2 regions of the Sphingomonas sp. CFBP 13706 genome follow, and region 2 is predicted to be linked to the other one. Evidence: riboswitches for the same ligand, from Rfam matches in the RefSeq annotation. Region 2 holds a riboswitch; the other holds the start of a gene.
The links. A riboswitch is a leader RNA that binds a small molecule or an ion and turns the genes downstream of it on or off. The one in region 2 is predicted to bind cobalamin.
Positions count from the first base shown of each region.

Region 1: it holds a riboswitch for cobalamin, as region 2 does, so the genes downstream of both, cobW (cobalamin biosynthesis protein CobW) here and IFS44_RS02245 (DUF1636 domain-containing protein) in region 2, are expected to answer to the same signal.

Region 1 is NZ_JACYVM010000002.1:395,749-407,148, reverse strand. It holds gene IFS44_RS05240 (cobalamin biosynthesis protein) at 1-118, opposite strand, end outside; gene cbiE (precorrin-6y C5,15-methyltransferase (decarboxylating) subunit CbiE) at 115-1,320, opposite strand; gene IFS44_RS05230 (cobalt-precorrin-6A reductase) at 1,310-2,059, shown strand; gene cobJ (precorrin-3B C(17)-methyltransferase) at 2,035-2,799, opposite strand; gene cobI (precorrin-2 C(20)-methyltransferase) at 2,796-3,575, opposite strand; gene IFS44_RS05215 (precorrin-8X methylmutase) at 3,572-4,201, opposite strand; gene IFS44_RS05210 (cobalamin biosynthesis protein CobG) at 4,201-5,325, opposite strand; gene cobN (cobaltochelatase subunit CobN) at 5,322-8,615, opposite strand; gene cobW (cobalamin biosynthesis protein CobW) at 8,621-9,670, opposite strand; cobalamin riboswitch at 9,808-10,024, opposite strand; gene IFS44_RS05195 (HoxN/HupN/NixA family nickel/cobalt transporter) at 10,185-11,222, opposite strand.
Region 2 is NZ_JACYVM010000001.1:498,331-509,730, reverse strand. It holds gene IFS44_RS02255 (FecCD family ABC transporter permease) at 1-369, shown strand, start outside; gene IFS44_RS02250 (ATP-binding cassette domain-containing protein) at 363-1,148, shown strand; cobalamin riboswitch at 1,170-1,356, shown strand; gene IFS44_RS02245 (DUF1636 domain-containing protein) at 1,454-1,870, shown strand; gene cobT (nicotinate-nucleotide--dimethylbenzimidazole phosphoribosyltransferase) at 1,867-2,880, shown strand; gene IFS44_RS02235 (histidine phosphatase family protein) at 2,877-3,455, shown strand; gene cobS (adenosylcobinamide-GDP ribazoletransferase) at 3,452-4,168, shown strand; gene IFS44_RS02225 (cobyric acid synthase) at 4,136-5,626, opposite strand; gene cbiB (adenosylcobinamide-phosphate synthase CbiB) at 5,614-6,552, opposite strand; gene IFS44_RS02215 (threonine-phosphate decarboxylase) at 6,545-7,582, opposite strand; gene cobU (bifunctional adenosylcobinamide kinase/adenosylcobinamide-phosphate guanylyltransferase) at 7,607-8,158, shown strand; gene IFS44_RS02205 (OmpP1/FadL family transporter) at 8,195-9,487, opposite strand; gene IFS44_RS02200 (DUF2147 domain-containing protein) at 9,538-9,948, opposite strand; gene IFS44_RS02195 (3-hydroxyacyl-CoA dehydrogenase/enoyl-CoA hydratase family protein) at 10,162-11,400, opposite strand, start outside.

The DNA of each region.
Region 1 (11,400 bases), on a different contig from region 2:
TGTCAGCGGGCGCCGCCAGCGCCTCGACCGGCGGGAGCCCCTGCTGCGCGGCGGCCAGCGCGGCGCGCAACGCGGCGGCATCCGCGGCCGTGTTGAAGCCAAAACCGGCGACGATCATGCCGGATACGTCCATTGCACCACCGGGAACTGCGCGCGCCACCCACGTCGCGTCCCGATCGGCACCGCCTGCGCCACCTCGATCCGCATCAGGCTCCCCCCCTGCGCTGCCTGCCACTGCGTCAGCAGCGCCTCCGATTCGAGCGTCACCGCATTCGCGACGATCCGCGCGCCCTGCTCGACCCGCGGCCACAGCGCGCGCAACAGCGCCTCGGACAGCCCGCCGCCGACAAACACCGCATCCGGGCACGCTCGCTCGCCAAGACAATCGGGCGCCCGCCCCTCGACCACCACCAGCCGGTCGACGCCCAGCGTCGCGGCATTGTCGCTGATCCGCCGCGCGCGGACCGGATCCGCCTCGAACGCGGTCGCGCGCGTCGACGGATGCGCCAGCAGCCAGGAAATCCCAATCGATCCCGATCCCGCGCCGATATCCCACAGGCTCTCGCCCGGCTTCGGCGCGAGTGCGGCCAGCGTCACCGCGCGGATCGGCGACTTGGTGATCTGCCCATCATGCGCGAACCAGGCGTCGGACAGCCCCGCCTGCGGCAGGACCGCGCCCGCCCCGTCGAAGACGATCCCGACCGCGACCGGATGCGCGATGTCGTCGAACGCGATCGTCGCGGCGGTCGCATCGCGGATCCGTTCGCGCGGCCCGCCCAGCGCCTCGAGCACGTGCAGCACCGACGCACCGAACCCCGCCGCCTCCAGATACGCCGCCAGCCCGCAGACCGCCGCCCCGTCGCGCACCAGCACGATTGCGCGCCGCCCCCGCGCGATATGCGGCCGCAACCGCCCGAACGGGGCGGCGTGTAGCCCCAGGCACGTGCAGTCCTCGAGTCCCCAGCCGAGCCGCGCCGCTGCCAGCGCGAAGCTCGACGGTGCGGGATGCGCGGTCCACTCGCCCGGCCTCAGATGCCGCGTCACTGACGTGCCCGCGCCGAACCAGAACGGATCCCCCGATGCCAGCATCACCACCCGCCGGCCGCGATGCCCGATCAGCCGCGCGATCCCGTCCTCGAACGGCACTGGCCAAGCCTCGACCGCCCCCCTAAGCTCGCCGGCAAGCGCCAGATGGCGGGTCGCGCCCGTCACGATCTCGGCATCGGCCAGCGCCGTGCGCGCCGCGGCGGACAGCCCGGCCACGCCGTCCTCGCCAATCCCGACGATCGTCAGCCACGGAGCCTCAGTCATTCCGACCATCTTGCTTCTCGGCGGCACCACCGAAGCCAGCGCGCTCGCCGCACGGCTGGCGGCGCGCGGCGACCCGACCGTGCTGAGCTATGCCGGCCGCGTCGCCAACCCGCGCGCGCAGCCGGTCCCCGTCCGCATCGGCGGCTTTGGCGGCGTCGACGGCCTCGTCGCCTGGCTGCAGGAGCACCGCGTCACGCATCTGATCGACGCGACACACCCCTTCGCCGCGCAGATGCACCGCCATGCGGTCGACGCCGCGGCGCAGGCGGGCGTCTCGCATGTCGCGCTGACCCGCCCCGCCTGGACCCCGGTCGCGGGCGATCGCTGGCACCGCGTCGCCGGCATCGCGGACGCGGTCGCCGCGCTCGCCGGGCCGTCGCAGCGCGTGATGCTCGCGCTCGGCCGGATGCATGTCGACGCTTTCGCGCGGCAGCCGCAACACGACTATCTGCTGCGTTTCGTCGATACGCCCGATCATCCGCCGCCGCTGCCCCGCCACCGCCTGGTCGTCGACCGCGGCCCGTTCGACGCGGTCGGCGACACCCGGCTGATGCGCGACCACGCCACCGAACTGGTCGTCTGCAAAAATGCAGGCGGCAACGGCGCGGCGGCCAAGCTCGTCGCCGCGCGCACGCTCGGCCTGCCGGTGATCATGATCGACCGCCCGGCGCTGCCCGCGCAGCACGCGGTCGATACGGTCGACGCGGTGCTCGGCTGGCTCGATCATGGCGCCGACCGCGGCGTGTAGAGGATCGGCCCCGCCGCCCGCGCGATGATCCGCGTCAGGCTCGACCCGACGATCACCATCGTCCGCATGTCCGCCATCTCCGCCCGCGCCGCGGTCAGCGTTTCGATCGACAGATGTTCCTCGGGCGTCGACACTGCGCGCGCGAACAGCACCGGGCGATCGTCGCCGCACGTCGCGCGAAGGATCTCGAACGCGCGGACCAGCCCGTCGGGTCGCGCCTTCGATCGCGGATTGTAGAAGGCGATCGCGAAATCGGCCTCCGCCGCCAGCCGCACGCGTCGCTCGATCAGCGCCTGGGGCTTCAGATTGTCCGAAAGGTTGATCGCGCAGAAATCATGCCCCAGCGGCGCGCCCGCGCGCGCACTCGCCGCCAGCATCGCGGTGATCCCCGGCAGCACGCGGATGTCGATCAAGCCCCACGCCGCCGGCCCCGCCTCGAGCGCCTCGAACACCGCCGCTGCCATCGCGAACACGCCGGGATCCCCCGACGACACGACGACGACGCGCGCGCCTTCCGCTGCCAGCTCGAGCGCATGGCGCGCGCGGTCGATCTCGACCCGGTTGTCGCTCGCATGCAGTGTCAGACCGTCGCGCGCCGGAACCCTCGCGATATAGGGGATATAACCGATCACGTCGGTCGCCTCGGCCAGCGCCGCAGTGACCTCGGGCGTCACCAGCGCCGCATCCCCCGGCCCCAGCCCCGCAATCGCCAGCCAGCCGGTCCCTGCGCTCAGGGTCATGGCCGCCGCCCCTGCCCATGAATCAGCAGGATCGCGAAATAGGGCGTAACCGCATCCGCCTCGCACAGCCGCGTGACCCGCTGCTCCGCCATCGCCGCATATTCGACCAGCCACGCCGCCTCCTCGCGCCCCGCGGCGGCGACCGCGCGGCGCAGCTTGGCGAGGTGGCGGCCGATCTTCATCACCACCAGCGCATCGGTGTCGCGGATCCGCCGCACCAGATCCGCCTCGGGCAGCGTCCCCATCACCACCGTCAGCACGTCGTCGCCCCAGGTGATCGGCGCGCCGCTCGCGGTCCAGGCGCCCGACATGCCGGTGATGCCGGGGACGACCGCGACCGGCGCGACCCCCTGCAACCGCGTATAGAGATGCATGAACGATCCGTAGAAGAACGGGTCGCCCTCGCACAGCACCACCACGTCCTCGCCGCCCAGCGCCAGCGCCGCGAGGTGATCGATGCACCCCGCGTAAAAGCCCGACAGCCGGTCGTTGTAGCGCGGATCGGACAATGCGATCTCGGTGGTGACGGGATATTCCATCGGATATTCGATCACGTCGTCGCGCAACATCCCCTCGACGATCCGCCGCGCCTGCCCCGGCCGCCCCGCCTTGCGGAAATAGGCAACGTGCCGCGCGCCGCGCACCAGCCGATCAGCGCGCACGCTCATCAGGTCGCACGCGCCCGGCCCCAATCCGACGCCGTGGATCGTGCCCGTCACCACCGCCTGCCCCGGCGGCGGCACCAAGGTCGCGGAGGGCTCCGCCACGCCGATCATTCCGCCGCGCTCGCGAGCGCGTTGATCGCCGCGACGGTGATCGCGCTGCCGCCCAACCGCCCCTCGACGATCACGCACGGCACCGGCTGCGCCGCCCACAGCGCATCCTTCGATTCGACCGCTCCGACGAAACCCACCGGACAGCCGATGATCGCCGCGGGCCGCGGACAATCGGGATCCTCCAGCATATTGAGCAGGTGGAACAGCGCAGTCGGGGCATTGCCGATCGCCACCACCGCACCCGCTAGATGCGGCCGCCAGAACTCCAGCGCCGCGGCCGAGCGCGTCGTCGCCATTTCTCTCGCCACCGCGACCGTCTCGGGCGTGTGCAGCGTACAGATCACCGCATTGTCCGCCGGCAGGCGCGCGCGCGTGATCCCCTCGGTCACCATCCGCGCATCGCACAGGATCGGCGCGCCCGCCCGCAACGCCGCGCGCGCAGCACGCGCGAACCCAGGCGAAAAGCGGATATCCTTGGCCAGCGCGACCAGCCCCGCAGCGTGGATCATCCGCACCGCGACCGGCTCCTCCTCGGCTTCGAACCGCGCCAGATCCGCCTCGGCACGGATCATCGCGAACGACTGGCGATAGATCGCGGCCCCGTCGGTCTCATAGGCATAGGGCATCAGGCGGCTCCGGACGGCTGGGAGAAATGGGCGATAATCTGAGCGGGTTCGAGCGCGCCGAGCAGCGGCGGCGCGCCCGCGCGTGCGTGCAGGGCAAGATCGAACCGCCCGTCGCGCCCGGTCAGCACCACGTCCGCAGGCCTCGCACGCGCGCAGCCCTTGGCGCATCCCGACACGTGCAGGCTGCCAGCGACCAGCGGTGCCAGCCGCCGCGCGAGGTCGCGCGTCGCGGCGCTCGCCTGCGGACAGGCGGGCGCGCCGACACAGGCGTCGACCCCGGCGCGCACGGCGCTGCGGTCGCGCGCGCCATCCGCCACCCCGCCTTCGAGGATCAGCATCCGCCACGGCGTCACGCGGATTGCCGTGACCGGGTCTGCGGCGATCCGGTCGCGCAACTCGACTGCCGCGATCCGCCCGAAGCCGAGCGCGACCGCCGCGCCCAGCGGATGCGCCCCGGCTTCGGGCGGTGGCGCGGTGGGCGCGGGAACCAAGGTCGCGGGCCCCGGCACGGCCGCTGCGTGGCGCGCCATCCGCCCCGCCGCCGCACCGCCGCTGTCGACGAACCACCGTGCCAGCGCGATCAGTGCGTCGACTGCGGTGTCGCGCGTCACGCCCACCCCCGCCGCGCGCCCCTCGCCGCGCACCAGCAGCCTGCCGTCCGCCGCACGCTCGACCCGGAAATCGGCGGGCGCGCAGGTCAGCACCGGCGCAGCGCCCGCATCAATCGCAAAACCAACCTTGCCAGGCAGCACCGGCAGGTCGGACAGCCGCTCGCGCAACGCGGTGGCGATATGCTGCGTATCGTCCCCGTCCCGCCAGTCGGGCGCGACCAGCATCGCGCCGCGCGCCTCGCGCTCCGGATCGGGGTCGATCAGCCCGACCGCCAGCAACGCCTCGACCAGCCCCCGCCATCCCGCCTCGGTCACACCGCGGATCTGCAGGTTCGCGCGGCTGGTCACGTCAATCTCGCCATTTCCCCACGCCATTGCCGCATCACACAGCGCGAGTGTCTGCGCGCGCGTCAGCCGGCCGAGCGGCGGGCGGATCCGCACCAGCAGCCCGTCGCCCGCCGCCATCGGCCGCCACGCATCGGGGCACCATCCCTTGACGACGAACGCGCTCATGCCGGCAGCGCAAGCTGCGCGAGGATCGAATTGCGCCGCGTCGGCCACAGCCCGGCCGCGTGCAGCGCCGCGAACCGCGCGGTCATCGCCGCCAGCGCCGCGGGGTTGGCGCGTTCCAGAAACGCGCGCACCGCGTCGCGCCCCAATGTCGCGTCATAATAGAGGTCGATCAGCGCGGGCGACACCACCCGCGCCAGCTGCGCGAACATCGCCATATGGTCGAGCGTCGCGGCGATCTCCGCGCCCCCGCGAAACCCGTGCCGCATCATCCCCTCGACCCAGGCCGGGTTCGCCGCCCGCGCATGAACGACCCGCGCAATTTCCTCGTCGAGCGACCGCGCACGCAGCCGTTCCGGATCGCGCGCATCGAGATGATACAGCGCCGCGCCCTTACCCCCGGCAACCGCCTGCGCCGCCGCGAACCCCGCCTCGTGCGCGGCATAATCCGCGGCGAGCAACAGGTCGGTTTCGGGCAGGTCCTGAACATGGACGAACGCGTCGGCGGCGGCGACCCGGTCGCGGATACCCGCCGGATCGGACCGCGTCGCACCGTCATCGCCCGCCCCGTCGAGCGCGTGGCACGACGCCGCCAGCCATGCCGCCCCCGCCGCCGCCCGCGCCGCCTCGCCGTACGTCTCGCCCGCATCACCAAGACCCAGCCCGTAGCGACCCGGCTCGGGCCCATAGACCCGCGCACCGACGGCAGCGCCGACGAACGGATTCCAGTCGCTGGGCTCGTCGCGCAGCGCCAGCGCGCGCACCGCCTGCCCGAACATCTGGCCGAGCGCGGGAAACGCATCGCGGAACAGCCCCGACACACGCAGCGTCACGTCGATCCGCGGCCGGTCGAGCCTGGCCAACGGCAGGATCTCGACCCCCGTGACGCGGTCCGACGCGTGATCCCAGACCGGTTCCGCGCCTAGCAAATGGAGCGCCATCGCAAACTCCTCGCCCGCGGTCCGCATCGTCGCCGACGCCCACAGGTCAACGACCAGCGCGCGCGGATAGTCGCCCTCATCCTGCAGATGCCGGCGGACCAGCTCGTCGGCCAGCCGCACGCCCTGCGCATGCGCCGCGCGCGACGGCACCGCGCGCGCGTCGGTCGCATACAGGTTTCGCCCGGTCGGCAGGACGTCGCTGCGTCCGCGCCACGGCGACCCCGACGGCCCCGCGGCGATCCGCCTGCCCCGCAACGCGCTCAGCAGCCCGTCGCGCTCGGCCTCGCCCTGTTCGCCACGCCCATAAACGTGCAGCCCGTCGCCGAACTGGCTCTCCTTCACGTCGCACACGAACGTGTCGATCCGGGTGATCGCCTCCGCCTGGCTCGTCGACTCGTCGAGCCGCAGCGTCGCCGCCAGCCCGGTCGCGCGCGCCTCGTCGGCGATGTCGCGCTGCAGCCGGTCGCGGCGCGCGGGGTCGAGCCCGTCGGCGGTCGAAAACTCGTCGAGCAACGATTCGAGCCGCCCCAGCCCCGCGCCGCTGCGCGTCGTCGCGGCCGGCGGCGGGACATGGCCGATCGTCACCGCGCCGATACGCCGCCGTGCCTGTGCCGCCTCGCCCGGATCGTTGACGATGAACGGATAGAGCACCGGCATCGCCCCGGTCAGCGCCTCGGGCCAGCATTCTCCCGACAGCGCGACCGCCTTGCCCGGCAGCCATTCGAGCGTCCCGTGCGCGCCGACATGGATCAGCGCATCACTCCCCCGCGCGTGCAGCCACAGATAGAAGGCGACATAGGCATGACGGGGACAGCGCGACAGGTCGTGATACTCCCCGACCCGCGCCGCGCTGCGCCCGCGTTCGGGCTGGAGCGCGATCACCACGCCCCCCCGCTCGACGCCCGCGAACTCGAACGCGCCGTCGATACAGGCCGGATCGTCCTCGGGCGCGCCCCAGCCTTCCTCGAGCGCATCGCGCAACACGGCCGGCAAGCCCCCAAGCGCCGCACGATACGCCGCGACCGGCCACGCGATCCGCCCCGTCGCCAGCGCCTCGGCCAGCGCTTGCGGCGCCGCGCCGCCGGTCGCATAGCCCGCCGCCGCCAGATCCTCGACGATCGCGTCCGCGGACGCCAGCGCGTCGAGCCCGACCGCATGCGCCATCTGATAGTCCTTGCCCGGATAGGTCGACAGCACGACCGCGGGTCGCTGCTCCGCGACCGGGCGCTCCGCCAGCCGCACCCACGCGGTGACGCGCGCGACGATTGCGGCGATCCGCTCGGGATCGGCCCGGTGCTCGCGCCGCGCATAGCCGAGAGCGTCGTCGCGGACGCCGTCCTCCTTGAAGCTTGCGACGCCCGCGAACAGCCGTCCGTCGACCTCGGGCAGGACGACGTGCATCGCCAGGTCGGCGGGGGACAACCCGCGCGTCGACCCCCCCCAGGCGGCGCGGTCCGACGTCGCCAGCGCGACCTGGAACACCGGCACCCCCGCCCCGTCGAGCGGCGAGCTGTCGTCCGCGCCGCGGCCGGAAAAGGCGGTCGCGTTGACGATCGCCGCCGGGGCGAGCGCGACGACCCAACGCGCCAGCCACCCCGCCGCGCCCGGCGCCTTCAGCGACGGCGCGAACAGCCCGACGACGTCGAACCCCGCCGCACCCAGCCCGGCATGCAGCGCCTCGATCGGGTCCAGATCCGCGGCGGTCAGGTAGGAGCGGTAGAAGATCAGCAGGATTCGCGGCCGCGTCGCGGTCATCGCGAACGCCGCGGGGCACGTCACACCATCCCGCGGCTGCCACCCGCCGACCTCGGGGACCGTCTTCACCCCCGCGACCGGCCCGGCATAGAGCCCCGCCGCCAGCGCCATCTGCGCCAGCGCGGCTTGCGCCGCGACCGCGCCGCCATCGTCGCACAAGGCGGCGAGCCGGCGCAGCGTCGACACCGGCACCGTCGACGCCGCATCGAGCCGCGCGTCGATCCGCCCGTCCGCAGGCAGCACCGCCAGCGCGATCCCCCGCGCCCGCGCCAGTGCCTCGACCTGCTGCAACCCATAAGACCAGTAGGACCGCCCGCCGATCAGCCGGATCACGATCCCCTTCGCGCCTTCACCCCCCGCCAGCGTCCGCTCGACATAGGTATCGACCGACAGCGGATGCGCGAGCGCGGACAGGTTGGCGAGCCTGAGCGACGGCAGCGGGCTTCCACTCGCCGCCGCACGCCGCCACCCGGCCGCGAACGCGCCGAGATCCCCGTCCGAAAAGGACAGGACGACGAGGTCCGCCGGGCTCTGCGCGAGGTCCTGCGGGACCGCGCTCTCCTCCAGCCCGTGGCTTTCGCGGAAGACGACGTGCATCGCCGTCAGCCCTGAAGCGCGGCCCGGATCCTTGCAGGGTCGATCCGGTCATGCTCGGCGATCACCACCAGCCGCGTCTGCCGCGCCTCGTCGGCGCGCCACGGCCGGTCATATTGCGTCCGCACCCGCGCACCGACCGCCTGCACCAGCAGCCGCATCGGCTTGCCCGTCACCGCGGCATAGCCCTTCACGCGCAGGATGTCGGCGTCGCGCGCCAGCGTCTCGATCCGCGCGGCGAGCGCCGCCGGCTCCGCGATCTCGCCAAGCTCGACGATCATGCTGTCGAAATCGTCATGCTCGTGATCGTCCGCGCCATCATGATGCGACGGCCGCGCGGCGATGTCGTCCTCCGCCGCCGCGTTCAGCCCCAGCACGACACGCGGATCGATCACCCCGTCGGTCAGCGCGATCACCGGCAGCACGCGCGCGGATTCCGCCGCGATCACCGCGCGCGCCGCGGTGATCCCCGCCTCGCCTGCCAGATCCGCCTTGGTCAGCAGCACCAGATCGGCACAGGCGAGTTGGTCCTCGAACACCTCGGCCAGCGGCGTCTCGTGATCGACGCTCGGATCGACGCGACGCTGCGCCTCGATCGCGGCGAGGTCGGGCGCGAACCGCCCCGCGGCGACCGCTTCCGCATCGGCCAGCGCGATCACCCCGTCGACCGTGATCCGCGACCGGATCGCGGGCCAGTCGAACGCCTTGAGCAAAGGCTTGGGCAGGGCGAGCCCCGATGTCTCAATCAGGATATGGTCGGGCCGCGGGTCGAGCGCGAGCAACGTCTCGACGGTCGGGATGAAATCGTCCGCGACGGTGCAGCAGATGCAGCCATTGGCGAGCTCGACGACATTTTCGGCCGGGCAATCGGGGATCGCGCACCCCTTCAAGATGTCGCCGTCGATACCAAGCGTGCCGAATTCGTTGACGATCACCGCGAGCCGCCGGCCGCCGGCATTGCGGATCAGATGACTGATCAGCGTGGTCTTGCCCGCGCCGAGGAATCCGGTGACGATGGTAACGGGAATCTTGACCAGGGTCGGCTGGGGGTCGGTCATGCGATACTCTCCGGGCGTCGGAACGACAGCCACGGACGGACGCACGCCCGCAGCCACACGCGCGCACGACCTGACGGCCGCACGCGTTCGTCGCTCAGACGGAGTACCGTGCCGCGACCATCCCCTGGATCAAGGCAAGAGCGACCATGACGCTGGCAGGTCTCCTGGCTCGCGGGTCGAAGCTCGATGCACGCCTTCCCAGGTCCCGTGACCCAGTGGCTGCCCCCGCATCGGGGGCCTGTGCGTCTCGCTCACCGCTTACAGTTGCAGGGACAGCCGCGGCATTGGGAGGCAAAGCTCCCGCACCGCATTCCCATTCAAGCCCCGAAGGGCACCGGCGCGATCTGTTGAGGTTCGGTAGAACCAAACCTCGGGGTTGTGTTTAGAGGAGTTTGGGGACGGTGCCAATGCACCTCACCTCCGTCATCCGGACGAAAGTCAGGACCCAGAGCCACGCGTAATGCGCTGCCTGGCCCTGGGTCCCGGGTCGAGCCCGGGATGACGACGCTGCTTGTTATTCCCGCACCACCTCGATCTCGTCGAACCGCTTCCACCGGTAGATCGCGAAACTCAGTACCCAGCACGCCACGAACAGCGCGATGATCGCAAAGCCCAGCCCGTTGAAATTCTCGCCCAGCGCCGAAGCAACGTCCCACACGCCCCCGCTCAGGCCCAGCTTCGACGCCAGCAGCGCGAGCGTCTCGATCCCGCCGATCGCGATCGCGACGATCGCCGAGATCAGCGTGATCGTGATGTTGTAATACAGCTTGCGGATCGGCTTCACGAACGCCCATTCATACGCGCCAAGCATCACCACCCCGTCGGCACTGTCGACCAGCGCCATGCCGGTCGCGAACAGCACGGGCAGCACCAGCACCGTGCCGATCGACAGCCCGTCCGCGGCCTGGCTCGCCGACAGGCCGAGGATCGCGACTTCGGTGGCGGTGTCGAACCCCAGCCCGAACAGGAAGCCGAGCGGCGCCATGTGCCAGCTGCGCGTGACCAGCCGGAACATCGGCCGGAACAGCCGCGCGAGCAGCCCGCGATTGCCGAGCAGCAGGTCGAGATCCTCCTCGACATAGCGCCCCCCGCCGCGGACATGGGCGAAGGTCCGCCACACCGATCGCAGGATGATCAAGTTCATCGCCGCGATCGTGAACAGGAACAGCGCGGATATCAGCGTCGCGATCACCCCGCCCGCCTGCTTGAACGCCTCGAACTGCGCCAGCGCACTCGCGGTCAGCGCGATGGCGACCGCGGCGATCAGGACGATCCCCGAATGGCCGACCGCGAACCAGAAGCCGACCCCGATCGGCCGTTGCCCGTCCTGCATCAGCTTGCGCGTCACATTGTCGATCGCCGCGATATGATCGGCGTCGACCGCATGGCGCAGGCCCAGCCCCCAGGCGAGCATCGCGGTGCCCAGCATCAATGGCTGCGCCTGGAACAGCGCGAACGCCCATCCCCAGGCGGCGATATTGGCCGCCACCAGCATCGCGAACATCCAGCCGATCCGGTGTCGCGTCGAACGACCGGCGGTCCGCCCGGTCATGATCTTGGTCATTGGCACATCCCCGGCGTCCGACGAGGACGGGGGCCTGCCGCGAACGACCGGGACGCGCGCCGACCGGACGCCCTGAGCGGCCGGCATGCGTCGCCGATGCGGCCCCCGCCGCATGGTCGTCGCTCAGACGGCGTTCACCGTGCCTCGGCCACCCCCTGGACCGGGA
Region 2 (11,400 bases):
GACAGCCATGCGCTCGACGCGCTGACGCTTGGCGAGGATGGCGCGCGCGCGCTCGGCGTCGATCTGCGTCGGACGCGCGTTCGGATGCTGGTCGGGGTGGCGATCGGGGTCGGCGGCGCAGTCGCGGTATCGGGCGCGATCGGGTTCATCGGCCTGATCGTCCCGCATCTCGTCCGGCCGATGACAGATCGTTCGCCGTCGGCGATCCTGCTGCCCTCCGCACTGGGCGGGGCCGCATTGCTCACCTTTGCCGACGTGCTGGTCCGGGTGATCCCGACGTCGAACGAACTCAAGCTCGGGGTCGTCACCGCGTTTCTCGGCGTGCCGGTGTTCCTCGTCCACCTCATGCGCGAGCGGCGGCTGTGGTAGCCCTCTCCGCGGACCGCCTCAACGTCCGCCGTGCACGGCGGGTCGTGGTCGACGATGTCAGCTTCGCAGCAGAGGGCGGCGCGCTCATCGGGATCGTCGGCCCCAATGGGGCGGGCAAATCGACGCTGGTTCAGGCGCTGCTCGGGCTGGTTCCCGCTACTGGGGAGATCCTGCTCGACGGGGTTCCGCTGGCGGAGCGCTCGCGACGCGAGATTGCGCAGACGGTCGCGTATCTGCCGCAGGGTCAAAGTCTTCATTGGCCGCTGACTGTCGAGCGTCTCGTCGCGCTGGGCCGGTTGCCCCATCTCGCACCGTTGTCGCGCATTTCTCAGCAGGATCGTGATGCGATTGCCCGTGCGATGGCGGTGGCGGACGTGACCCCGCTTGCCGCGCGTGTCGCGACCGAAATCTCGGGGGGCGAGCGGGCTCGGGTCCTGCTGGCAAGGGCACTCGCGGTCGAGGCGCGGGCGCTGATTGTCGACGAGCCGCTCGCATCGCTCGATCCCGCGCATCAGATCGCGGTCATGGACATCCTGCGGGCGGAGGCCGCGCGCGGCGTTCTGGTGATCGCCGTGCTGCATGATCTGGGGCTCGCCGCGCGCTATTGCGATCGTATCCTCGTGCTCGACGCAGGACGGCTCGTGGCCGACGGCGCGCCGTCGGCAGTTCTGACGCCGGCGCGGCTGCGTGAGACCTATGGCGTTCGGGCGTGGTTCGGATCGATCGAGGGCGTACCGGTCGTGGTACCGCTGACGCGTGACAGCGCGCAGGGCGATTGACCCGGGCCGCTTGCCCGGCCTATCCCTCTGACCGCGACAGGTTCCTCGGCGACGGGGATGAAAAGGGAACGGGAGAACCCCGGCTGCCCCTGCAACTGTAAGCGGCGAGCCATCGTGCCAACATGCCATTGGGATCCCGGTCCCGAGAAGGCGGCGCGAAGGGCTGTGACCCGTGAGCCAGGAGACCTGCCCGTCGCAGTCGTCTTTCGTCCGGCCAGGGTGCGCCGAGCGGACGGGGGTAAACCCGCGCGACGACATAACCAGCCTGCGGCCTGTGCCGCGGGCGCGTATGTCATGGGGTTTCAATGCCGAATCTACTGGTTCCCGCCGAAGACGGTGCGGCCGTCGTCGCCTGCAGCACCTGCCGCGCGTCCACCGATGCGAAGGACGATGCCGAGGGCATGCGGGGCGGTGCGAGACTCGTCGCGGCGTTGCAGGCGGTCCAGGCGAGTGATCCGCGCTATGCCGGGATTGCGGTGCAGGCGATGCCGTGCCTGTTCGCCTGCCAGGACTTCTGCACCATCCATGTTCGTGGGCCCGCGAAGATCGGCTATGTGCTGGGGCGCTTCACGCCGGATGAGGAGGCTGCGCGAGCGATCCTCGATTATGCCGTGCTGCATGCGGAGAGTGCGGAGGGGCAGGTGCCGTTTCGGCAGTGGCCCGCCGGGATCAAGGGGCATTTCATCACCCGGACGCCCCCCGCCGGCTATGTCGCGCAGTGACGCTTTTCCCGACGGTCGCGGCGTTCGAGGCGGCGCTGGAGGCCCTTCCTGCGGCAGACGAAGCCGCGCGAGGGGCCGCATCGCTGCGGCAAGCACAGTTGACCAAGCCGCCCGGATCACTCGGCCGACTTGAAGACCTCGCAGTCTTCATGGCGGGCTGGCAGAGGCGCGAGCGGCCGCGGTTCGAGCGTGCGCGAGCGGCGATTTTCGCCGGAAATCACGGCGTTGCGGTGCACGGGGTGAGCGCTTTCCCGGTTTCCGTAACCACACAGATGGTCGAGAATTTCCGCCATGGGGGCGCGGCCATCAATGCGCTGGCGGATGCCGTCGGGCTCGAGCTCGTCATCGCCGACATCGATCTGGAAACCCCTACGGCAGATTTCACGACGGGGCCGGCGATGGACGAAGCCGCGTGTCTCGTCGCACTCAACATTGGCGCCGACGTCGTCGTGCCGGGGCTCGACTTGCTCGTCGTTGGCGAAATGGGGATCGGCAATTCGACGTCGGCCGCAGCACTGTGTCTGCGCAGTTACGGCGGAACCGCCGCCGGCTGGGTTGGGCCGGGGACGGGAGTTGATGTTGCGGGAATCTCGCGGAAAATCGCGGTGGTCGAGGCGGGGATTGGGCGGCATGCTGATTTCCCGCGTAAGCCGTTCGAGACGTTGCGGCGGGTGGGGGGGCGAGAAATCGTCGCGATCGCTGGCGCGGTGGTGGCGGCGCGGCTGGCGGGGGTGCCGGTGATGCTGGACGGATTCATTTCGTCGGCGGCGATCGCACCGATCGCGGCGGCGTATCCTGGCATCACAGAGCATTGCATTGCCGGACATTGTTCGGCTGAGCCGGGGCATGAGCGACTGCTCGCCGCGCTGAAACTCGAGCCTTTACTAAGACTTGGGATGCGGTTGGGGGAGGGAAGCGGGGCGGCGGTTGCGGTGGGAGTGATCCGGTCGGCGCTGGCGGCGCATGACGGGATGGCGACGTTTGCCGAGGCGGGGGTGTCGGTGGCGTGAGTGGGGCGTTCCTGCTCCACCTGTTGCGGCATGGTGCGCCTGAACTGGGCGGGCGGATGCTGGGGCGGACTGATAGTCCGGTCACGGCGGAGGGTCTGGCGGCCTGTGTGGCGCGGGTGAAATCATTGGATTTCAAGGGGCTGGTCTGTTCTAATCTCATGCGATCGCAGGCTATTGCGGATGCCGTCGGGCGGGAGCGGGGGGTTGCTCCAACGACTGATGCGCGGTGGCGGGAGCTGGATTTCGGAGACTGGGACGGGCTGGCTGCGGCGGAGATCGACGCTGCGGCGTTGCAGCGGTTCTGGGATGATCCGGACAGTGCACCGCCACCGGGTGGCGAACGGTGGAGCGATCTGGTCGTGAGAATTACCGATGCGATAGAAGACCTTACACCTGAACCCTCATTGATCGTGACACATGGCGGAGCGATGCGTGCGGCGTTAAAATCGCTTTGCGGGTTCGGGTTTCGCGAGCTCTGGGCGTTCGATTTGCCTTATGCGGCGCTGATTAGTTTGCGGATCTGGCCGGACCGGACGGCGCAGATCGTGGGGCTGCAGACGGATCCGGTTTCGTGAAGCGGCTGATCGTCGCCTTCGGCTTCCTGACGCGCGTGCCGATGCCGCAAGTCGTTGCCGATGCAGAGGATTTTGCAGCGGCGATCCGGTGTTATCCGGTCGTCGGGGCGTGCATCGGGGTGGTCGTCGCGGGAGCGGGGTGGGTCGGCGCGCAGGTCGATCCGTGGACCGGTGCGCTCGCCGCGCTGACTATTTGGGTAGCGATTACAGGGGCTTTGCACCTGGATGGGCTGGCAGATCTGGCGGACGGGCTGGGTGCCGCGCATGGCAATCGCGACAGGCTGATCGCCGTGATGGCCGATCCGCATATCGGCAGCTTCGGCGTTGTGATGATCGTCCTGCAACTTCTTGCAAAACTTGTCTTATTGCACGCCGTCTCCGCGCAGGGATGGGCGGTCGTGATCCTCGTCCCGATGCTCGCGCGAATGGGGCCGTTATGCTGGGCGCGGTGGGTGCCGCTGCTCCGCGAGGGCGGGCTGGGAGGGATGGTGGCAGGGAAGATCAGGGTGCACGATCTGGTCTTTTGGGGGTGCGTAACAGGGTGTTTAGGGGTGCCTGTGCATGCCGTTGCAGGGGCCCCTGCACTGATCGCGCTGTTCGGCTGGTGGCTGATCCGGCGGGTCGGCGGCGTATCGGGGGATTGCCACGGTGCGGGGATCGAATTCGTCGAAACCGGGATGCTAGTCGCGCTCGCCATTGCCGGCCGCGTCTGAGCCGGCGAGCTTCGACAATGCGATCAGCGCATCGATATCGAGATGGCGTTCGAGCGTTTCGGCGATCGCATCGAGCGCGGCGTCGATCGACGCCGAATGATCGGGCCCGACCGCATCGACCCCGAGCCGGCTGAGCCAGGCGCGGCGCTGATCCGCGAGGCCGAGCAGGCCGTGGACATAGCTGCCGGAGACGAGCCCGTCGGGACTGACCGCGCCGTCGCGGCGGCCATCGTCGCGGGTCGTGAGCGCGCGCGCGGTGTCGGGGCCGGTGGTCTCGCCGATATGGATTTCATAGCCGTCGAACCGTGCGCCGATCGCGGTGCCGGCGACGCGTTCGAGCGTCTTGGCGGGGGACAGGATCGTCGCGACGTCGAGCAGGCCGAGCCCGGGGGCGATACCGGCGGGACCCTCCAGCCCGTCCGGATCGGCGATGCTGCGACCGAGCATCTGATAGCCGCCGCACAGCCCGAGCACGGGGCGGCCGCGGCGGCGGTGCGCGTGGATGTCGATGTCCCAGCCCTGTGCGCGGAGAAAGGCGAGGTCGGGGATCGTCGCCTTGGAGCCGGCGAGGATGATCATGTCGGCGTCGGGGATCGGTTCGCCGGGCGGGACCATGACCAACGTGACGCCGGGGTCGAGCCGTAGCGGATCGAGATCATCGAAATTGGCGATGCGCGGGGTGATCGGACAGGCGATGACGACCTGGCCGTCCTGCTGGCCGTGACCGGTCCGGTGTTCGAGAATGACCGCATCCTCGCTCGGCAGGCGAGCGGCCTCGGGGAGCCAGGGGATGACGCCATAGCCGCGCCAGCCCGACCGCGCCTCGATCGCGCGATAGCCGTCGTCGAACAGCGCGGGGTCGCCGCGAAACTTGTTGACGAGGAAGCCGTGGATCATCGCGGCGTCGGCGGGATCGATCACCGCGCGCGTGCCGACGAGCGAGGCGATGACGCCGCCGCGGTCGATATCGCCGATCAGGATGACGGGGACGCCGGCGGCGCGCGCAAAGCCCATGTTTGCGATGTCGGCGGCGCGCAGGTTGATCTCGGCGGGGCTGCCCGCGCCCTCGACGACGACGATGTCCGCCTGCGCACGCAGCCGGTGATAGCTGGCGAGCACGTCGTCCATCAGCCCCGCGCGTCCCTCGCGCCAGCGGCTCGCGCGCAGGATGCCGCGGACCTTGCCGTGGACGACCAGCTGCGAGCTGCGGTCGCCCTGCGGCTTGAGCAGGACGGGGTTCATGTCGGTGGTCGCAGCGGTGCGCGCGGCGATCGCCTGGGTCGCCTGCGCGCGGCCGATCTCGCCGCCATCAGCGGTGACGGCGGCGTTGTTCGACATGTTCTGCGGCTTGAAGGGCCGGACGGCGAGCCCGCGATTGGCCAGCGCGCGACAGAGGCCGGCGACGAGCACCGACTTGCCGACGTCCGAGCCGGTGCCCTGAAGCATCACCGCACCCACAGCAGCGCCCCCGTGACGATCCAGAGCAGCAGGCAGGCGCGGCGATAGACCTGAAGCGCGCGGGCGATGTCGGCGGCGGTGGCGGCGGGGCGACCGCTGCCGATCCAGGGCTTCAGCTGGGTGACGCCGTCATAGCTGACCGGACCGGCGAGGCGGAGGTCGAGCACGCCCGCCATCGCCGCCTCGGGCCAGCCGGCATTGGGCGAGGCGTGCTTGCGCGCGTCGCGCCGCATCACGCGCCAGCCGCCGGGGCCGGCGAGACACAGCAGGGCGCCGCTGATCCGCGCGGGGATCCAGTTGGCGAGATCGTCGATCCGTGCCGAGGCCCATCCGAACGCGCGCCAGCGTGACTCTCGGTGGCCGATCAGGCTGTCGGCGGTGTTGATCGCCTTGTAGATCCACAGCCCGGGAAGCCCGCCGATAAGCAGCCAGAAGAGCGGCGCGACGATGCCGTCGCAGAAGCTCTCGGCAAGGCTTTCGATTCCGGCGCGGGCGATGCCGGCGGAGTCGAGCCGGTCGGTGTCGCGACCGACGATCCGGCCGACCGCGATCCGCGCGCCCTGCACGTCACCCTTGCCGAGCGCAGTGGCGATCGGGGCGACGTGATCGTTGAGGCTGCGCTGCGCGAGACCGGGGGCGGCGAGGAGGCCGATGCCGATCCAGGCATAGCCGCCGAGATAGGTCGTCAGCAGCCAGATCGCGCCCCAGGCGATCCCGCCCGTCACCGCGAGCGTGATCACGAGCGTCGCGACCCCGGCGATGCGGCGCGTCACGTCCGGCCATGACGGACGGTTGAGCGCCTTTTCAAGGCTGCCGATGATCGCGGCGATCGCGCCGACGGGATGACCGATCCGGCGGTAGAGCCGTTCCGGCCAGCCGAACGCGGCGTCGAGCGCGAGGGCGATGAGCGCGACGGGATCAGCCATGCGTAAGTGCCGCGTCGAGACGCGCCAGTGCGGCCGCGTCGGCCGGGACGCCGAGACGCAGCCAGCGGGGGTCATAGGTGAAGGGTCGGGTCAGGATGCCCGCCATATTCAGGCGTTCGAACAGGGACTTGGCGTCGTCTGTTGCGATGAGGCGGAAGAGCGGGCAGGCGCCCGTCGTGGTCAGCCCATGGCGGAGAAGCACCGCGTCGAGCGCGGCCGCGCGAGTGACGAGCTGCGTTCGCGTCGTGTCGATCCAGTCGCGGTCGGCATAGGCGGCGGTGCCGATCGCGAGTGCGGTGGCGGAGATCGGCCAGCTGCCCAGATGGTCGCGGACCTGCGCGACGATGCCGGGCGGTGCGATCATGAAGCCGAGCCTGACACCCGCGAGTCCGAAGAACTTTCCGAATGATCGGAACAGGATAACGGGATCTTCTGCGGAAAGCTGCGAGGCCAGGCCGGCGTCGGGGAGCGTGTCGGCGAAGGCCTCGTCGACGACCAGCCAGCCTGCATGCTCGCGGAGCCGGTCGATTACTGGCCGAAGCGCGTCCGGACTGACCAGACGGCCGTCGGGGTTGTTCGGGTTGGCGAGCAGGATGGTGCCGCCGCTGGCCGCTTCGTCGGCGAGGCTGTCGATCGAGATACGCGCGGGGAAGACCGCTTCGTGCGTCGCGTAGCTGGGGCCGACATGGCGGGCGGGGGCGGGCAGGCCGAGCTCGCCGAGCAGGCGGAGGCCGATCTCGGTGCCGGGCAGCGCCACGACGCGCGCGGGGTCGGTGCCGAAATGGCGCGCGGCGACGGCCTCGAGCGCCGCGAGCGCGGCGGGCGAGGGGAGGTTGCGCAGGTCGACCGCGAGATCGACGGGCGGCTCCCACGCGCAGGGGTTGATCCCGGTCGACAGGTCGAGCCAGGGACGCGGCGCGTGCGGGTACAGCGCCTGCGCGCTGTCGATCCGACCGCCATGTTCCATCAGCGCGTTCACATGCGTCCCCTGCGCCGGCGATGCCGCGGCGTTGCTGCTGGCCTTCGCCATTCGCCGGGGATAGCGCAAGAGGCGATGGAGGAGACGGTCGTGCAGGGGTTTGGAAAGACGGTGCTGGTGACCGGCGGTGCGCGCTCGGGCAAGAGCCGCCATGCGCAGGCTTTGGCAGAGGCGGGGGCAGAGGCGGCAGGTGGCCACGCGCTGGTCTATATCGCGACCGCGCAGGCGTTCGACGGGGAGATGACCGAGCGGATCGCGCGGCATCGCTCGGAGCGGGACGAACGGTGGCGGACGGTCGAGGCGCCGCTCGCGCTGGCAGAGGCGATCGTCGAGGCGGATGCGCCGGACGGGGTGATACTGGTCGACTGCCTGACCTTGTGGGCGTCGAACCTGATGCTGGCGGAGGCCGATGCGGAGACGGCGATCGTCGCGCTGCTGGACGCGATCGGTCGCGTCGCGGGGCGGCTGGTGCTGGTCACCAACGAGGTCGGGATGGGGATCGTGCCCGACAATGCGATGGCGCGGCGGTTCCGCGATCTGGCCGGGATGCTCAACCAGCGGGTCGCGGCTGCGGTCGAGACGGTCGATCTCGCGGTGTCCGGGCTGACGATCCGGATGAAGGGATAGGGTGCCCCTCCCCGATATGGGGAGGGGCTGGCGGCGTCAGAACGAGACGCGGGCGCCGAGCGAGGTGACGATCGCGCTGGCGTCGCGGAGCGCGCCGTTGGTGCGGATGATGCTGCCCGCGACCAAAGTGGCGCGGTCGATCGTCGTGTTCTCGAAGTCGACATATTGCGCGGCGGCGTCGACCGCGATGCGCGGCGTCAGCTGGTAGGAGGCGCCGGCGGCATAGGTCCAGCGATCGGCGTCGGGGACGCGCGCGTCGCGCTGGCCGTCCTGGGTCGGCGTCTTGGTGCGCTGGACACCGCCGCGCACGGTCAGTTTTGGCGTGACGTCATAGTCGAGGCCGCCCGCGAGGCTCCAGCTGTCGCGGTAGTTTTCGGGGATCGACGTGTTGAGCGGCGCGCCGAGATCGATCGTGTCGAACTTGCTCCAGTTGAACGCGATGACCTGGGCGTTGAGCGTCAGCTGGTCGGTGGCGCGGACGCGGCCCGCGACGATGACCTGACCGGGGGTGTTGAACTCCGCGGTCGCGCCCGAGACTTCGGTATTGCCGCCGGCGAGCGGGCCGAGCAGGCCGGTGACGACGAGGTCGCCCTTCAGCTTGTGGCGGATGCTCGACTTGTAGGTGACGCCGACGGTGGCGAAGTCGTTGTGGAGCTGGACGCCCGCGGTCCAGCCGAGATCCCAGCCGTCGCCGCTGAGTTCCTGGCGGCCGTCGGGCTGTGCCGCGGAGACGTTGGGCAGCGCGTTGCTGAGGATCGCGTCGGTATATTCGACGTTGAGCGCACCGCCGACGCGGAGCCAGTCGGTCAGCTCGACGCCGATCGAGGGCTGGATGTCGATCGTGCGCAGGCGGGTCTTGTCCGCGCTGTAGCGGGCCCAGCTGTCGGCGTCATAGTTGGTCGTGAAGCTGAACGGCGAGGTGACGACGAGGCCGACCGCGATCCGATCGGTCAGCGGATAGGCGACCGCGCCGGAGGGGACGACGCCCTTGTTGACCGGGTCGCTCGAATTCGACTGGCCGCTGATCGCGGTGCAGGGCTGGCCGCCCGGGCGGCAGATCTGCGAGCCGGTGTCGATCACGTCGCCGCGCGGGATGATCGCGCTGGCGCTGAGCGTCGCGCTGCCGTCGCGGATGCCGGCGATCGCGGCGGGGTTCCACCAGAGCGACGCGGCGCCGGTATCGGCGGCTTCACCCGAAAACGCACGGCCCGCGCCGCGCGCCGACTGCGCCTGGAGATAGAAGGCGTCGGCATAGGCGGTGCTGGCGCATCCGAAAGCGGAGACGAGCGCGGTCACGGCCAGCAACGGGGCCTTGGTACGAAACGACATTTACAAAATTCCTGAACGCTAACTTTTGGGAAGATAAAAGGGACCTGGGATCAGCGGACGCGCGTCCAGGTCTGGGTCTTGCAGAGCGGGAAGAAGACGCAGCCGCGCAGCTTCAATTGGTTCGCGCCGACCGGGGTGATCTTGCCACTATAGGTCTTGCCGTCCTCGGCATTGTAGACCTGGCCGCTGCTCCAGACGCCGTCCTTGTCGGACTTGAAGCCGCTGAGCATCTGCATGCCCTGGATCGGACGGCTGCGCAGCGCGGTGTTGCTGTTGTTGGCGTCCTTCATCGACGGGTTGGCGCGCAGCGCGTCGGAGGTCAGGATCTTGCCGCAGATCGAGGGGCCGCAGCGCGCGATCTCGACGATGGCGTTGTGCGTCTCGGTCCGCCAGCGGCCGACCACGGTGTCGGCGGTCGCGGGCGCGCCGGCGAGCAGCGCGGCGATCATCATCAGGGACATCGTCTATCCTCTCCTAGTGTCGGGGCGCCGCATCTGTACGGTCACCCAGTGTATTTGCGAGCCCCGCGACCTATTCGCGAGTCCGCTGCCGTATACGGCATGTCGTCGACCCGCCTAGATTTGTACAAACAATAGTCAAGTGTTCTTACTGATCCGGGCAGGTGAAAAATTGGTCATGCGCGGGTGTTCCCCCGCTCGCGCGGGGGAACTGTCTCAGTTGCGCAGTGGCTTACCCGTCTGGAGCATGTGGACGACGCGCGCCTGGGTGCGCTGGTCCTTGACGCTGGCCATGAAGGCGGCGCGTTCAAGGTCGAGGAGCTGCGCCTCGGTGACGGTGTCGACGAGGTCGGCCTCGCCGCCGGTCAGCACCTCGGCGAGACGGTCGGCGACCACCACGTCATAGTCGGTCGCCATGCCCTTCTTGTGGAAGTCCGACACCGCCATCGACAGCCCGGTGCGACCGCTCGCGCCCGCCAGACGGAAGGTCGGCGGCTCGGGGGCGACATAGCCCTCGACCAGCGCGAGCGCCTTCGCCTTGGCGTCGGCGAGCAGGCGATCACGGTTCATGGTGATGCCGTCGTCCTTGCGCAGGATCATCATCTCCTTCGCCTCCGCCGCCGACTTGGCGACCTGCGCGGTGGAGACCGCCTGGAATACCTTGGTCAACGCGGGCATGGGGCCGTTGGGGAGCGTGCGCGACTTCGTCCAGCGATCGAGCATCTCGCCATTGCCGCCCCAGCCGGGCACCAGCCCGACGCCGCATTCGACGAGGCCGGCATAGGTCTCGGCATGCGCCTGCACCGCGTCCGAGTGGAGCAGCATCTCGCAGCCGCCGCCGAGCGCGAGCCCGGCGGGCGCGCTGACGACGGGGAAGGGGGCGTATTTGAGCGCCTTGTACGCCTGCTGGCCGCGCGAAACGCTGGCCTCGACCATGTCCCACAGGCCCGCACCGACCGCGAACATCGCCGCGCCGAGATTGGCGCCCGCCGAGAAGTTGCTGCCCTCGTTATAGACGACCAGCGCCTTGAAGCGCTCGCGCACGACCGGGACCGCTTCCTCGATGAGCGCGATGACCTGATCGTCGAGCGCGTTCATCTTGGTGTGGAATTCGAGCGCGGCGACACCGTCGCCGACGTCCCAGAGCGACGCCGAGGCGTTGGTCAGGACGGGCTGTGACCGGAGCTTGATGTCCTCGAGCAGTTCGACGCCGTCGGCGCGCGGCACGTCGACATAGTCGCCCGCGGTGGTCAGATACTGGCGGTTGCCCTTCTCGACGCGGTAGAAGGGACGGTCGCCCGCGGTCGTCAGGATCGCGGGCACGTCGCGGCCCTCGGCGGCGAGACGCTGGGCGAGCAAGCCTGGGCCCATCCGGTCGATCAGCTCGAACGGCCCGTATTTCCAGTTGTACCCGAGCTTCATCGCGTCATCGATCGCGACGATATCGTCCGCCGC